One region of the Phytobacter diazotrophicus genome, then DNA from elsewhere that is predicted to be linked to it. Evidence: predicted binding sites of a transcription regulator. Region 1 holds the regulator's gene; the other holds the start of a gene.

Region 1 (8,087 bases):
CAGCATGCGTCGGCAACCCTGATAATAAATTTTCCCGGCTTCGGTGAGCCCAAGGCTGCGTGTACTGCGGTTTAACAGCTTAACCTGTAGCTCATCTTCCAGCTTCGCCACCGTTTGACTGATGGAAGATACGCTCATTTGCAACTGCCGGGCCGCGGCAGTAAACGAGCCTTGTTCCACCACTTTGGCGAATACCGACATGCGTTTAAGTCGTTCCATTATTCACTCTGGCTTAAAAGTGATTTAGATCACATAATATAGATAACAGCATAACAGTTACGTTAATATACTATTCGCTGAATAATTAACGTGCCGATCTCGCCTTGCTTCCTGCTCCGCTGCGGTGCGTATAAGAAATATTGTCGCCTGCATTCTCTCTAATCAAGGTCAACATGAGTCTGTTTCCCGTTATCGTGGTGTTCGGTCTGTCGTTCCCACCGATTTTTTTTGAATTGCTTTTGTCACTGGCGATCTTCTGGCTGGTGCGCCGCATGCTGATCCCGACCGGGATCTATGATTTTGTCTGGCATCCGGCGTTGTTCAATACTGCGCTTTACTGCTGCTTGTTTTACCTGCTGTCGCGTCTGTTTGTTTGAGGTAGAAGTGAAAACACTAACAAGAAATTTCTTTCGTACCGCCATCACCCTGGTGCTGGTTATCCTCGCTTTCATCGCTATTTTCCGCGCATGGGTGTACTACACAGAATCCCCCTGGACTCGCGATGCGCGCTTTAGCGCCGACGTGGTCGCTATCGCGCCTGACGTCGCCGGATTAATCACCGACGTCAGCGTTCACGATAACCAACTGGTTAAAAAAGACCAGGTGCTGTTTACCATCGATCAGCCGCGTTATCAGAAAGCGCTGGAAGAGGCTGAAGCGGATGTCGCTTACTACCAGGCGCTGGAAAGTGAAAAGCGCCGTGAAGCAGGCCGCCGTAACCAGCTTGGCGTTCAGGCGATGTCCCGCGAAGAAATCGATCAGGCTAACAACGTCCTGCAGACAGTATTACATCAACTGGCGAAAGCGCAGGCTACACGTGACCTGGCAAAACTGGATCTGGAACGCACGGTGATTCGCGCACCGGCAGACGGATGGGTTACCAACCTCAATGTCTACGCCGGGGAGTTTATTACCCGTGGTTCAACGGCCGTCGCGCTGGTCAAACAGAACTCCTTCTATGTTCAGGCTTATATGGAAGAGACCAAACTGGAGGGCGTTCATCCTGGCTTCCGGGCCGAAATCACCCCGCTGGGCAGTAACCGGGTTCTGAAAGGCACGGTAGAGAGCGTGGCAGCCGGGGTGACGAATGCCAGCAGCAGCAATGACAGCAAAGGGATGGCGACCATTGATTCGAATCTTGAGTGGGTACGTCTGGCGCAACGCGTGCCGGTACGTATTCGCCTGGATGAGCAGCAGGGGAATCTCTGGCCAGCAGGCACGACGGCTACGGTTGTGGTAACGGGGCAAACCGATCGCGATGAGAGCCACGACTCATTTTTCCGCAAACTGGCTCATCGCCTGCGTGAATTTGGTTAATCCCTATGGCTATGTTTTCCATCGCCAGCTACCACGTTCGCTTCGCCCTCAAACTCGCATGCGCTATCGTACTGGCGCTATTTGTCGGTTTTCATTTCCAACTGGAAACACCCCGCTGGGCAGTATTGACGGCGGCGATTGTGGCGGCAGGTCCGGCTTTTGCTGCCGGGGGGGAACCCTGGTCGGGCGCGATTCGTTATCGCGGTATGCTGCGTATTGTCGGTACTTTTATTGGCTCTATCGCCGGTCTGACCATCATCATCGCCATGATCCGTGCTCCATTCCTGATGCTGACGGTTTGCTGTATCTGGGCGGGGTTTTGTACCTGGGTTTCTTCGCTCGTCCGTGTGGAGAACTCTTACGCCTGGGGACTGGCAGGCTATACGGCGCTGATTATTGTTGTGACAATCCAGAGCGAACCGCTGCTGGCCCCTCAGTTTGCCGTTGAGCGTTGCAGTGAAATCGTTATCGGTATTGTCTGCGCCATTGCGGCAGATTTGCTGTTTTCTCCCCGTTCGATTAAACGCGAGATTGACCGCGAGCTGGACAGTCTGCTGGTGGCCCAATACCAGCTAATGCAGTTGTGCATTAAACATGGCGACCCAGAAGACGTGGATAAAGCCTGGGGAGCACTGGTGCGGCGCACAACTGCCCTGGAAGGGATGCGCAGCAACCTGAAAATTGAGTCCTCCCGCTGGGGGCGCGCCAACCGCCGACTGACAGCGATCAATACGTTGTCGCTTACGCTGATTACCCAGGCCTGTGAAACGTATCTGATCCAAAATACGCGACCCGAATTGATTACCGACACGTTCCGTGAACTGTTCGATGAGCCCGTAGAAACCGTTCAGGACGTGCATAGACAAATGAAGCGGATGCGCCGGGTGATTGCCTGGACCGGTGAACGTGAAACACCAGTCACCATCTATAGCTGGGTAGGGGCGGCCACGCGGTATTTGCTGCTTAAACGTGGGGTGGTGAGCAACACCAAAATCAGTGCGACGGAAGAAGAAGTCCTGCGCGGCGAAGTGGTTATCAAACCGGCATCAGCGGAACGCCATCATGCGATGGTCAACTTCTGGCGTACCACTCTATCCTGCGGGTTAGGGACCTTATTCTGGTTGTGGAGCGGCTGGACTTCCGGTAGTGGAACCATGGTGATGATCGCGGTGGTGACGTCGCTGGCAATGCGTCTGCCAAATCCGAAAATGGTGGCTATTGATTTTCTGATAGGGACGTTGGTCGCCCTGCCGGTCGGTGCGCTCTATTTTCTGTTTATCATCCCTTCGACGCAGCAGAGCATGCTGTTGCTCTGCATCAGCCTGGCTGTACTGGCTTTTTTTGCCGGTGTCGAGGTGCAGAAACGGCGGCTGGGTTCGCTGGGGGCGCTGGCAAGTACCATCAACATTATCGTGCTTGATAACCCGATGACGTTTAAGTTCAGCCAATTTCTTGATAGCGCGCTCGGGCAAATTATCGGCTGCGGGCTGGCGCTGATCGTCATTTTGCTGGTGCGGGACAATTCGCAGGCACGTACCGGGCGGATGTTGCTCAATCAGTTTGTCTCGGCGGCCGTTTCGGCGATGACAACCAACAGCGCGCGACGTAAAGAGAACCATCTTCCTGCGCTCTATCAGCAGTTGTTTTTACTGTTGAATAAATTCCCTGGCGATGTGGCGAAATTCCGCCTGGCGCTGACATTGATCATCGCTCATCAGCGTTTACGTGATGCGCCTGTACCAGTGAATGAGGAGCTTTCGGCGTTCCATCGACAGCTTCGCCGTACGGCTGACAGCGTCATCTCCGCCCGATCTGACAGCAGACGACGGCACTATTTCTCGCAGTTGCTGGAGGAGCTGGAGGTCTATCAGGAGAAATTGCAGCACTGGGATGCGCCGCCGCAGGTGACCGAGCCGGTAAAACGACTTACCGGAATGTTACACAAATATCAGCATGCACTAACCAGCAGCTAGACCCAAAACCGACGCCAGAAGCGTCGGTTTTTTTATGGCTATACTTTACGGGAGCTTTTGTAAATCACAGATCAGGAGGACAAATGACAACGCAGGCATTGCAGGACAGCGAACTTTTCCAGACGGGCTATCTTGTCGATGGCGTCTGGAAATCGTTGGACACGACATTTGACGTACTGAACCCGGCGACCGGCGAGGTTGTCGCGAAGGTAGCAAAAGCCGGGAAAAAAGAGACGGAAGCCGCTATCGCCGCAGCCACCAGGGCTTTTCCCGCCTGGCGTGCGAAAACGGCAAAAGAGCGTTCCGCCATCCTTTATCGTTGGTACGAATTGATCATTGAAAACAAAAGCTGGCTGGGAAGGTTAATGACCACCGAACAGGGCAAGCCCTTAAAAGAAGCCGAAGGTGAGGTGGACTATGCTGCAAGCTTTATTCAATGGTTCGCCGAGCAAGCGAAGCGTGCTAATGGCGAAATTATCCCGCCGATAAAACCCGGATCGCGTATTTTTGCTACCCGCGAACCCATTGGCGTTGTGGCAGCGATAACCCCCTGGAATTTCCCGATGGCGATGCTGACCCGTAAGCTGGGACCCGCGTTAGCCGCAGGGTGTACGGGCGTGATTAAACCCGCCAATAACACGCCGCTCAGTGCCTTTGCGCTGCTGGCGCTGGCGAAAAAAGCGGGCGTGCCGGACGGTGTGCTAAATGCGGTTGCCGGGAATACATCGGAAATTAGCGATGCGATCATGGCGAGCCATGATGTACGCAAAATTTCCTTTACCGGATCTACCGCAGTCGGTAAAACATTGGTGCGTAACGCGGCTGAAACCATGAAGAAAGTCTCCATGGAGCTCGGGGGCAACGCGCCTTACATTGTCTTTGAAGACGCAGATATTGATGCGGCGGTAAAAGGGGCGATTGCCAATAAATTCCGTAATGCCGGGCAAGTTTGTGTGAGCGTAAACCGTTTCTATATTCATGAGTCGGTGTATGACACCTTCACGCAGAAACTGGCAGAGGCGGTCAATGCCCTTAAAGTCGGGAATGGTCTTGACGACGGTGTGGTGGTCGGCCCGCTTATTGAATCTTCGGCGGTGGGTAAAGTGCGTGAACACGTGGAAGACGCCGTCGCAAAAGGGGCGAAAGTTCTGGCTGGGGGTAAAGCGCACGCGTTGGGGGGAAATTTCTGGCAACCCACCGTCCTGGGGGATTGCAGCGATGGCATGAAGCTGGCGAACGAAGAGACGTTTGGCCCGGTCGCCGCCTGTTTTCGCTTTACGACTGAGGATGAAGTTATCCAGCGCGCTAACGCAACGCCGTTTGGTCTTGCAGCCTATTTCTACACTCAAAACTTATCCCGCGTGTTCCGCGTCTCCCAGGCGATTGAAAGTGGGATGATTGGTATCAATGAATGCGCGGTATCCACTGAGCTGGGCCCATTTGGCGGTGTAAAAGAGTCCGGCCTGGGACGGGAAGGCTCCGTTCTGGGGCTGGAAGAGTTTATGGAAGTCAAAACCCTGCATCTCGGGGGATTATAGTGAAACGGGTGGCGTAAGCCGCCCGACAGGGCTGGATGGCGGACAATGAATACCTATATCTTCGATTTTGCTGAGATCGACACGCAAAGTAAGTTCTATCACGAGTTTTCCCGCCGGTTTGCTCTCGATGGGGCAAGCATTACCGATCTGGATTCATTATGGATAGTAGTGACGGAAAAGTTGTCGTTGCCGGTTGAAATTGAGTTCATTCATCTTAGCGAAACACTGCGGCGGCGTTTCGGCGCGCTCATTCTGCTGTTTGATGAAGCGGAGGAAGAGCTGGAAGGGCAGTTGCGTTTTAACGTGCGCTAATGCAGCACAAAAAAAAGCCCCCGACAGGCGGGGGCAAGTCGTCGGAGTAGACGACGAGGGTTTATTTGTAGAGTTCCGCCGTTGCGTGCCAGGTATCACCTTCCTGGAGTTCGGTCACGTGGTAGGCTTTCGCGCCTGCCGCGTCCGCTTTGGCAGATAATTCGTCACGGATGCTCATTGGAGAACTTGCGGTCTGGGAAACAGAAATGGTCCCAATGGCCTGCATGTTTTGTGTTTGGTTATCGGACAGTTGAGTGGCTGCGCTGGCACCAAAAGAGATCAGTGAAGCTAAACCAAGGGCTGCGATGATTGCGTTACGTTTCATTGTCTTTCTCCTCAATACTCAACGGCGAGAAGGTTTATACTGCTATTTTTATGCCTGGTGCCGCTGAGTGATGATGACATAGGGTTGTCGGTTAATTATTTATACAGTTCAGCAGTGGCATGCCAGCTATCGCCGGTACGTGCTTCGATGATGCGATAAGAAGACGCACCCTGTTCTTCAGCTTTTTTGTTCAGTTCTGCACGCATATCCATCGGGGATGATGCAATGCCACCGACAGAGACGGTACCTAATGATTGGCGATTCTGCGCCTGGCCAGCATCGATAGAGCTTGCTGCAAATGCGCCAAAGGACAGAACAGAAAGGATGCTGAGTGTTGCTAGAGTTGATTTGATTTTCATAATGCTTACCTCGTCGAATCTTAATTCCTGAGGGCTTTGTTTCGTGACCCTCATCACAAAATCAAGTATACACTAATAACGTGTAAAATTAATACTGAGCTAATTATTGCTATTGTAAGTAAGTGGTAAAGAAACCTTTTTTTATAGTCAAAAAGGCATAAAAAACGGATGATTTTGAGCGGGGATTTATTTTTTAATAATTAAAATCAATGAGATGCGTTATTTTGATTTTTTGTGCGAAAACATTCATTGCGTGAATGAAATGCGACGGAAATTCGCACATTGTGTTAAAGGAAGGGGGGCCAGAAAGAGATGTGACTCTAAGAGAGGCACTTCCCCGGCACGAAACCGGGGGAAGGAATTAAAGCTCTTGTTCGAAGAGTACGAGGATGGCTTCGTAAAGTTCTTTGACCGTAAAGCCGCTTGCCGGGGTAGTGAAAATAGTATCGTCACCGGCAATAGTACCCAGAATACCTTCCGCTTTGCCCAGCGAGTCCAGTAAGCGCGCAATCAGTTGTGCAGCGCCTGGGCTGGTATGAATAACAACAACGGCGTCGTTGTAATCGATATCAAGCACCAGATTTTTGAGCGGGCTGGAGGTGGTTGGAACACCCATTTCGACAGGCAAACAGTACACCATCTCCATTTTGGCGTTGCGCGTACGCACCGCGCCGAATTTAGTCAACATGCGGGAGACTTTAGACTGATTGATATTGTCAAAGCCCTGTTCTTGTAACGCCAGAACAATCTCTCCCTGAGAACTAAATTTCTCTTCTTTAAGTAGCGCTTTAAACGCTTTAACTAATTCTTCTTGTTTTGCCGAGCTTCGCATAAGTCACCCGTATTAAGGCCGTGAAAACTACATTATTATGCACATGGATGAATTTTTATGCAAATAATCTACTGTGGAAATAACTCAAATTTTCTTATAGTTCACGTAAATTTTATCAAATTACGTTATGGAACCTACTGTGTCATGTGTCGCAAATTCAAGCAAAAGTAAAATAAATGTTACTGAAATGATATTGTTTAGATGGATATCAGCGCTATATTGTAAACTCTCAATCTTAGTTGCTTGGTTTGCCGGTCCGACGGTCGTGAAAGCCCATTATAATATTTTAAAAGCGTGCCATGCCGCAGAATTTTGGCTGGTTCGTTGCCATAATTATCAGGGTGAATTAAGGTCGCCGCAATGGAGTAACAAAATATTTAGCTAACCATAATAAGGAGTTTATGATGAAAGTTGCAGTCCTCGGCGCAGCTGGTGGCATCGGCCAGGCGTTAGCTCTACTACTTAAAACTCAACTGCCTTCAGGTTCAGAACTCTCGCTCTATGATATTGCTCCTGTAACCCCTGGGGTTGCTGTTGACCTCAGCCATATTCCTACCGCTGTGAAAATTAAAGGTTTTTCTGGAGAAGACGCAACGCCTGCTCTGCACGGTGCGGATGTGGTGCTGATTTCCGCGGGCGTCGCGCGTAAACCGGGTATGGATCGTTCCGATCTTTTTAATGTGAATGCCGGTATTGTGAAAAACCTGGTCGCGCAAATTGCCAAAACCTGCCCCAAAGCCTGTATTGGCGTGATCACTAACCCGGTTAACACTACGGTGGCGATTGCCGCAGAGGTGCTGAAAAAAGCTGGTGTGTATGACAAAAACAAACTGTTCGGCGTGACAACGCTGGATATCATTCGCTCCAATACCTTTGTGGCTGAGCTGAAAGGTAAGCAGCCGGGCGAGGTTGAAGTGCCAGTCGTGGGCGGACATTCAGGCGTCACCATTCTGCCGCTGCTGTCGCAAATTCCGGGTGTCAGCTTCTCTGAGCAGGAAATTGCCGATCTGACAAAACGTATTCAGAACGCGGGCACTGAGGTGGTCGAAGCAAAAGCGGGTGGCGGGTCTGCAACACTCTCTATGGGCCAGGCAGCCGCGCGCTTTGGCCTGTCGCTGGTGCGTGCGTTGCAAGGCGAAAAAGGCGTTGTCGAATGTGCCTATGTTGAAGGCGATGGCCAGTATGCCCGCTTCTTCTCTCAGCCGCTGCTGT
Region 2 (8,087 bases), 460 kb from region 1:
CTCTGGCTATTACAGGCGGTGCTGGCGCCGGAACGTGAAAACACGTTACGTAGCGCACTGGCGACATCCATGCTCGGTTTGAGTGCGCTGGATATCGAAACGCTTAACCAGGACGAAGCCGCCTGGGATGCGATAGTAGAAGAGTTTGCTGGCTGGCGGGACATGTGGCTTAAGCGCGGCGTTATGCCAATGCTACGTGCACTGATGAGTGCGCGCCACGTGGCGGAAAACCTGCTGGCGACACCGGGTGGCGAACGCCGTCTGACGGACATTTTGCACCTGAGTGAATTACTGCAGGAAGCGGGCACACAGGTAGAGAGCGAACATGCGCTGGTGCGTTGGCTGGCACAGCATATCGCCGAACCGGATGCGAATTCGTCGAGTGAACAGTTGCGTCTGGAAAGCGACAAACATCTGGTGAAAATCGTCACCATCCATAAATCGAAAGGGCTGGAGTACCCGCTGGTCTGGCTGCCTTTTATCGCCAATTTCCGCGTTCAGGATCAGGCGTTTTACCACGACCGCACGTCGTTTGCGCCAGTGCTGGACCTCAGCAAAGCCGAGGAGAGCATTGAACTGGCGGAGACGGAACGCCTGGCGGAAGATCTGCGTCTGCTGTATGTGGCGCTGACGCGCTCGGTCTGGCATTGCAGTCTGGGAATTGCCCCTATTTCTCGTCGTCGCGGCGAGAAAACGGGTGACAGCGATTTCCATCTCAACGCATTGGGACGGCTTATTCAGCAGGGACAACCTCGCGATGCGCAGGGGCTTCGGGCCTGCGTCGAGGCGCTGTGTAACGATAATATCGCCCTTTGTGTGCCCGATGTGTCGGACAACGTTCGCTGGCAGGCTCCGCAAGACGTCGTGCAGGCGTTAACGGCCCGCCAGATGACACGAACCGTACGTGATGACTGGCGCGTGACCAGTTATTCCGGGCTGCAACAGCGTGCGCATGGCATTGCGCAGGATTTATTGCCGCGTCTGGACCTTGATGCCGCCGGGGAGCGAGATCTGCTGGCGGAGCCAATGCTGACGCCGCATCAGTTCCCACGTGGCGCCTCGCCGGGGACGTTCTTACACAGCCTGTTTGAAGATCTGGATTTCACCCAGCCGATTGCCCCAGCCTGGGTGGCAGAGAAACTCCAGCGCGGCGGTTTTGAAGAGCACTGGCAGCCGGTTATCAGCGAATGGATTGACACGATCCTTCACGTTCCCCTGGCCGATACGGGGGCGTCGTTGCATCAGTTAACGGCAAAGGAAAAGCAGGTAGAGATGGAGTTCTATATCCCGATTGCCCAAAATCTGCGCGCCGGGGCGCTCGATGCGCTGATACGCCAGTACGATCCGTTGTCGGCCGGCTGTCCGCCGCTGGATTTTCGCGAGGTGCGCGGCATGTTAAAAGGGTTTATTGACCTGGTATTCCGCCACGAAGGGCGTTACTACCTGTTGGATTATAAATCGAACTGGCTGGGAGAATCCGCCGAGGCCTATACCCGTGAGGCAATGGCTGCCGCCATGCAATCTCACCGTTACGATTTGCAGTATCAGCTTTATACACTTGCCCTTCATCGTTACCTGCGCCACCGCATCGCCGGGTACGATTATGAGCACCACTTTGGTGGCGTTATTTACCTCTTCCTGCGTGGCGTCGAGGCCGATAATTCGCAGCAGGGGATCTTTACCACCCGGCCTGACGCGGCGCTGATAAGCCAGATGGATGCCCTGTTTGCCGGGGAAACACTGGAGGTGGCGCAATGAGACTGCGTACGTTACTGCAACACGCCGTAGAGCTAAAAATCTTGCGTCCGCTGGATGTGCAATTCGCCCTGACCGTGGCCAGCGATGATGAACCGGCGGTAATGCTGGCAGCGGCAATGCTGAGCTTTGATGCCGGAGAAGGGCATGTCTGCTTGCCCCTCTCCCGTTTAGCGCCGGAAAACCTGCCCGCCAGAGCGCATCCGCTACTGGCTTCTCTTTATGAAGAAGCCGGTTATCCGGCGGACTGGCGAAAAACGTTGCTGGCCTCGCCTGCGGTGAGTGAGGGGGAGGTGGCAACGCCGATGATCCTCGTGGGTGAGCGACTGTATCTGAACCGTATGTGGTGCAACGAATGCAGTATTGCCGCCTTTTTTGCCAGGGTTAATCAACCGTTGGAGGTAGATGAAAACCGTCTGCGGCAGGCGCTGGACGACCTGTTTCAGCCTTCGGATGACATTAACTGGCAGAAGGTGGCAGCGGCGGTTGCGCTTACCCGCCGCGTATCGGTGATCTCGGGCGGGCCTGGCACCGGGAAAACCACGACGGTGGCGAAGCTGCTTGCAGCGCTGGTGCAAATGGCTGATGGCGCACGCTGTCGCATTTGTCTTGCCGCACCAACCGGAAAAGCAGCCGCTCGCCTGACGGAATCTTTAGGAGCGGCGCTTCGCCAGTTGCCGTTGACTGACAAACAAAAGGCGACGCTGCCTGATGAAGCCAGTACCCTGCATCGTCTTCTGGGGGCGCTGCCCGGTAGCCAACGGCTGCGTTATCACGCTGGCAATCCACTGCATCTGGATGTGCTGGTGGTGGATGAAGCTTCGATGATTGACCTGCCGATGATGTCGAGACTGATAGATGCACTGCCGCAACATGCCCGGGTGATATTCCTCGGAGACCGAGACCAGTTGGCGTCCGTAGAGGCAGGGGCGGTACTTGGAGACATTTGCGCCTGGGTCAATAAAGGGTTTACGCCAGAGCGTGCCGCGCAGCTCTCGCGGATAACTGGAACAACCGTACCCGCAGGAGAAGGCACTTCGGCCAGTGCGCTACGTGACAGTCTGTGCCTGCTGCAAAAAAGTTACCGCTTCGGCAGTGATTCGGGTATCGGGCAACTGGCGGCGGCGGTTAACCGTGGTGATAAAACGGCGGCAAGCGCGGTGCTGAGCCAGGGCTTTAGCGATATCGAAAACAAGCACCTGCAAAGCGCAGAAGACTATCAGGGCATGATTGATGATGCACTGGCAGGCTACGGTCATTTTCTTGGGCTGGTACGCGATGGCGCGCAGCCACAAGAGGTCCTCGCCGCTTTTGGTGAGTATCAACTGTTGTGTGCATTGCGTGAAGGGCCATTTGGCGTGAGTGGGCTGAACGATCGTATTGAGCAGGCGCTGGTCCGGCAGCGACGGATTACCCGCCCGGCGCATGCGCGCTGGTATCACGGCAGGCCGGTCATGATCACGCGTAATGACGCCTCGCTGGGGTTGTTTAACGGCGATATTGGGATTGCGCTCGATCAGGGGCAGGGCATTCGTGTCTGGTTCCCGTTACCTGACGGTAGTCTGAAATCGGTGCAGCCCAGTCGTTTACCGGAACATGATACCGCCTGGGCGATGACGGTGCATAAATCGCAGGGCTCGGAGTTTGATCATGCGGCACTGATTTTGCCAGGCCAGATTGTGCCGGTGGTAACGAGAGAGCTGGTTTATACCGCGATTACCCGTGCGAAAAAACGGCTGTCGCTGTATGCCGATGAACGCATACTGGCGCAGGCTATTGCCACGCGTACCGAACGGCGAAGCGGGCTGAATGCCATTTTTGAAACGATGTAGAACATAGCCCTCACCCGGCGGTGAGGGCTATGAGGCAACTTAGCCCAAATCTGCCATCAGCACTTTTGAACGCCGCTGATAGTTATACATCTCTTTTTTACTTTCCGGCAGGGAATCGATATCCACCGGGGTAAAGCCGCGCTCCTGGAACCAGTGGATGCTGCGGGTGGTGAGGACAAAGAGTTTGCTCAGACCCATCTGTCTCGCCTGGGCCGCAATGCGCTCAAGCAACACCTCGCCGCGCGATGAACTGCGATAGTCCGGATGTACCGCTACGCAGGCCATTTCGCCGATTTTTTCTTCCTGGAACGGATAGAGCGCCGCACAGGCGATGGTCAGGTTATCGCGCTGAATGATGGTGAATTTATCGATCTCCATCTCCAGTTGTTCGCGCGAACGACGCACCAGAATACCTTGCTGCTCCAGTGGACGAATCAGCTCAAGAATGCCGCCGATATCGTTAATGGTGGCACGACGGATCTGTTCCGCGCTCTCCATCACAATCTGCGTACCGATACCGTCGCGAGAGAACAGTTCCTGCAATAAGGCGCCATCTTCCTGATAACTGATCAGGTGGCTGCGGCGAACGCCACTGCGGCAGGCTTTCATCGCGCCACGCAGGAAACGTACTGTTCCGGAGTGGTAATCGCCTTGCTCTTCCAGTGACTCGACCCGCGACTGGGCTTCGTTCGGGAACATCTCGGAGACAATCTGCCCATCTTCGTTGTAGACGCCCTGCGATGAACAAAAGCCAATCATCTTTTCTGCTTTCAGTTTGATGGCCAGTTGTGTCGCAATCTCTTCCGATGTGAGGTTAAAGCTTTCGCCAGTGACAGACACCGCAACGGGGCCGAGTAGCACAATAGCGCCGCTGTCTAACTGGCGGTGGATGGCTTCTTCATCGATACGACGGATACGTCCGCTATGGCAATAGTCAACGCCATCGTCCACGCCCAGCGGTTGGGCGATGATGAAGTTGCCGCTCACCACGTTAATGTGCGCGCCCTGCAATGGCGTATTGTTCAGACTCATGGAGAGGCGAGCGGTAATATCCAGTTGCAGCAGACCGGCGGCCTGTTTCACCAGTTCAAGCGTTTTGGCATCTGTCACACGGGTATGTTTGTGATACACCGGTTCGTGATTATGCGCAGCAAGATTGGCATCAATCTGCGGACGTGCGCCATACACTACCACCAGGCGAATACCGAGGCTGTGGAGTAAGCCTATATCGCTGACAATGCTGGAAAAGTTTTCATGTTCAATGGCTTCGCCACCCAACATGATGACAAACGTTTTTCCCCGATGGGTATTAATATAGGGAACAGAATGGCGAAATCCCTGTACCAGTTCGGTTCTGCGTTCCTTTACCACGGCCAACCCTCACTGCATGATTATTCGTAAATTGTGTATTTTTATTCTTTTATGGTGCTGGGTGCAAGCCATAAATTCGCCTTAGACAAAGAATAATTCCTGCGTGCCATTGCATGGATTGTGTATGTTTACCCTTTTATAGATGACAGTTTATGCGTCATTCGTTAAAGTTTTCGGTCAAATCTGACGTTTACTTAGTATTTCATCTTTTTTGCTCGGGAGAAGCATGTCGGGAAGTCAATCAAGGCTGAGCCGCCGCCGATTGTTACAAGGGGCGGGCGCTATGTGGTTATTGAGCGTGAGTCAGGTCGGTCTTGCCGCCGTCAGTCAGGTGGTGGCGGTGCGTGTCTGGCCTGCGTCAACCTATACTCGCGTGACCGTTGAGTCTAACCGTGTGCTGAAATATCGCCAGTTTGCGCTCAGCAATCCGGATCGGCTGGTTGTTGATATTGAAGACGTTAACCTGAACTCCGTTTTGAAAGGAATGGGGACACAAATTCGCGGCGATGATCCTTTTATCAAATCTGCGCGCGTTGGGCAGTTCGATCCAAAAACGGTGCGTATGGTGTTTGAGCTTAAGCAGGATATTAAACCGCAGCTCTTCGCCCTTGCGCCGGTGGCAGGGTTTAAAGAACGTCTGGTAATGGATCTTTATCCGGCGAATGCGAAAGATGTTCAGGATCCGCTGCTCGCGCTTCTGGAAGAGTACAACCAGGGCGACCTGGAAAAACAGGTGCCACCAGCGCAAAGCGGGCCACAGCCGGGCAAAGCGGGGCGGGATCGTCCGATCGTTATTATGCTCGATCCTGGCCATGGCGGTGAGGATCCGGGCGCCATCGGGAAATACCGGACCCGCGAAAAAGATGTGGTGCTGCAAATCGCCCGTCGCCTGCGCGCGCTGATTGAGCAGGAAGGCAATATGAAAGCCTACATGACGCGCAATGAGGATGTGTTTATCCCCTTGAAAGTACGTGTCGCCAAAGCACAAAAGCAGCGCGCCGACCTGTTTGTTTCAATTCATGCGGATGCCTTTAGCAGCCGCCAGCCTAGCGGTTCGTCGGTCTTTGCCCTCTCAACCAAAGGGGCAACCAGTACGGCGGCGAAATACCTTGCAGAAACGCAGAATGCCTCCGACTTAATCGGTGGGGTTAGCAAGAGCGGGGATCGTTATCTCGACCATACGATGTTCGATATGGTGCAGTCATTAACCATTAACGACAGCCTGAAATTTGGCAAAGCGGTGCTCAACAAGCTGGGCAATGTTAACAACCTGCATAAAAACAGTGTCGAGCAGGCTGGGTTCGCGGTACTGAAAGCACCGGATATTCCGTCGATTCTGGTCGAAACGGCGTTTATCAGTAACGTGGAAGAAGAGCGTAAGCTTAAGACGGCGAAATTCCAGCGAGAGGTGGCGGAGTCGATCCTTGCAGGGATTAAGGCGTACTTTGCCGATGGCGCAACGCTGGCAAGAAGAGGCTAGTGTTTTAGTCAGGATTTATTTGAGGCGGCAACGGAATGAATCCCCGGGAGCGTACAAGGGTACGTGACTGGGGTGAATGAGGGCAGCCAACAATGGCACAGCCTGAAGGGTGAACTCAGGATTTTTATTCGAAACATTCAGGTTGTGCCGAGGCGGCAACGGAATGAATCCCCGGGAGCGTACAAGGGTACGTGACTGGGGTGAATGAGGGCAGCCAACAATGGCACAGCCTGAAGGGTGAAGAATAAAAACAAAAAAACACCCTTGAGGGTGCTTATGAAATTGGTTGCGGGGGCCGGATTTGAACCGACGACCTTCGGGTTATGAGCCCGACGAGCTACCAGGCTGCTCCACCCCGCGTCCGTCTTTACTCTTCATCGAGTAAATGTGCATCAGATTGTAATTGGTTGCGGGGGCCGGATTTGAACCGACGACCTTCGGGTTATGAGCCCGACGAGCTACCAGGCTGCTCCACCCCGCGTCCGCGTTTACTCTTCCATCGAGTAAATTTACTTCTGATTTTAATTGGTTGCGGGGGCCGGATTTGAACCGACGACCTTCGGGTTATGAGCCCGACGAGCTACCAGGCTGCTCCACCCCGCGTCCGTGGATGCGCACTATACTCCGCTAACATTTTGATGCAACCCTTTTTTAACGGAATAGCTTATTAGCGCGACATTTGTATAAAAACAGTACGATAAGGGTGTTTTTTGTACTGCATTTGCGGCAGGTTGCGCAATCGCATTTCATTCGCAGGGGCGGTTTGTTATCTTCATCACGCTCCGGATTAACCAGAAGATGAGAGAAATGAAAGGACGTTGGGCAAAATATCTACTCGCAGGCGCAATGGCAGCACTTCTCGCCGCCTGTACTTCAAAGCCGACCGATCGCGGTCAACAATATAAGGACGGGAAATTCTCCCAGCCTTTCTCTCTGGTAAACCAGCCTGATGCGACTGGCGCGCCGATTAACGCGGGCGACTTTGCCGAGCAGGTAAATCAAATCCGCAGCGCTTCTCCGCGCCTCTATTCAGGACAGAGCAACGTTTATAACGCGGTACAGCAGTGGCTGCGTGCCGGAGGCGATACCCGCATGATGCGTCAGTACGGTATTGATGCCTGGCAGATGGAAGGGGCGGATAACTACGGTAACGTCCAGTTCACCGGTTATTACACGCCGGTTGTGCAGGCGCGCCATACCCGCCAGGGCGAGTTCCAGTATCCGATTTATCGCATGCCGTCCAAACGCGGGCGTCTGCCTTCCCGCGCCGAGATTTACGCGGGCGCATTGAGCGACAGCTACGTGCTGGCCTATAGCAACTCGCTGATGGATAACTTCATCATGGACGTTCAGGGGAGCGGTTATATTGATTTTGGCGACGGTAGCCCGCTGAACTTCTTTAGCTATGCTGGCAAAAATGGTCATCCCTATCGCAGTATCGGTAAAGTGCTGATCGACCGGGGCGAGTATAAAAAAGAAGACATGTCGATGCAGGCAATCCGCCACTGGGGTGAAACCCACAGTGAAGCGGAAGTGCGTGCCTTACTGGAAGAAAACCCGTCATTTGTCTTCTTTAAACCGCAATCCTACGCACCGGTGAAAGGGGCGAGTGCGGTACCGCTGATTGGCCGCGCATCCGTTGCGTCTGA

Evidence for each region. The regulator ArgR, encoded in region 1, controls arginine synthesis, uptake and breakdown. The targets are predictions, from matches to a motif close to ANTGAATAAAAATACANT.
Region 2: argA (amino-acid N-acetyltransferase) is a predicted target of ArgR. The motif match lies at 4,991-5,008, and genes of this name have one in related genera.

What each region holds. Positions count from the first base shown of each region.
Region 1 is NZ_CM125428.1:557,465-565,551, forward strand. Features, by position in the region: gene aaeR (HTH-type transcriptional activator AaeR) at 1-219, opposite strand, end outside; gene aaeX (p-hydroxybenzoic acid efflux pump operon protein AaeX) at 393-596, shown strand; gene aaeA (p-hydroxybenzoic acid efflux pump subunit AaeA) at 604-1,536, shown strand; gene aaeB (p-hydroxybenzoic acid efflux pump subunit AaeB) at 1,542-3,509, shown strand; gene ACS0RQ_RS02730 (NAD-dependent succinate-semialdehyde dehydrogenase) at 3,593-5,047, shown strand; gene ACS0RQ_RS02735 (barstar family protein) at 5,093-5,359, shown strand; gene yhcN (peroxide/acid stress response protein YhcN) at 5,421-5,684, opposite strand; gene yhcN (peroxide/acid stress response protein YhcN) at 5,780-6,043, opposite strand; gene argR (transcriptional regulator ArgR) at 6,405-6,875, opposite strand; gene mdh (malate dehydrogenase) at 7,280-8,087, shown strand, end outside.
Region 2 is NZ_CM125428.1:1,017,280-1,025,366, forward strand. Features, by position in the region: gene recB (exodeoxyribonuclease V subunit beta) at 1-1,758, shown strand, start outside; gene recD (exodeoxyribonuclease V subunit alpha) at 1,755-3,587, shown strand; gene argA (amino-acid N-acetyltransferase) at 3,627-4,958, opposite strand; gene amiC (N-acetylmuramoyl-L-alanine amidase AmiC) at 5,185-6,438, shown strand; tRNA gene ACS0RQ_RS04945 (tRNA-Met) at 6,722-6,798, opposite strand; tRNA gene ACS0RQ_RS04950 (tRNA-Met) at 6,843-6,919, opposite strand; tRNA gene ACS0RQ_RS04955 (tRNA-Met) at 6,965-7,041, opposite strand; gene mltA (murein transglycosylase A) at 7,246-8,087, shown strand, end outside.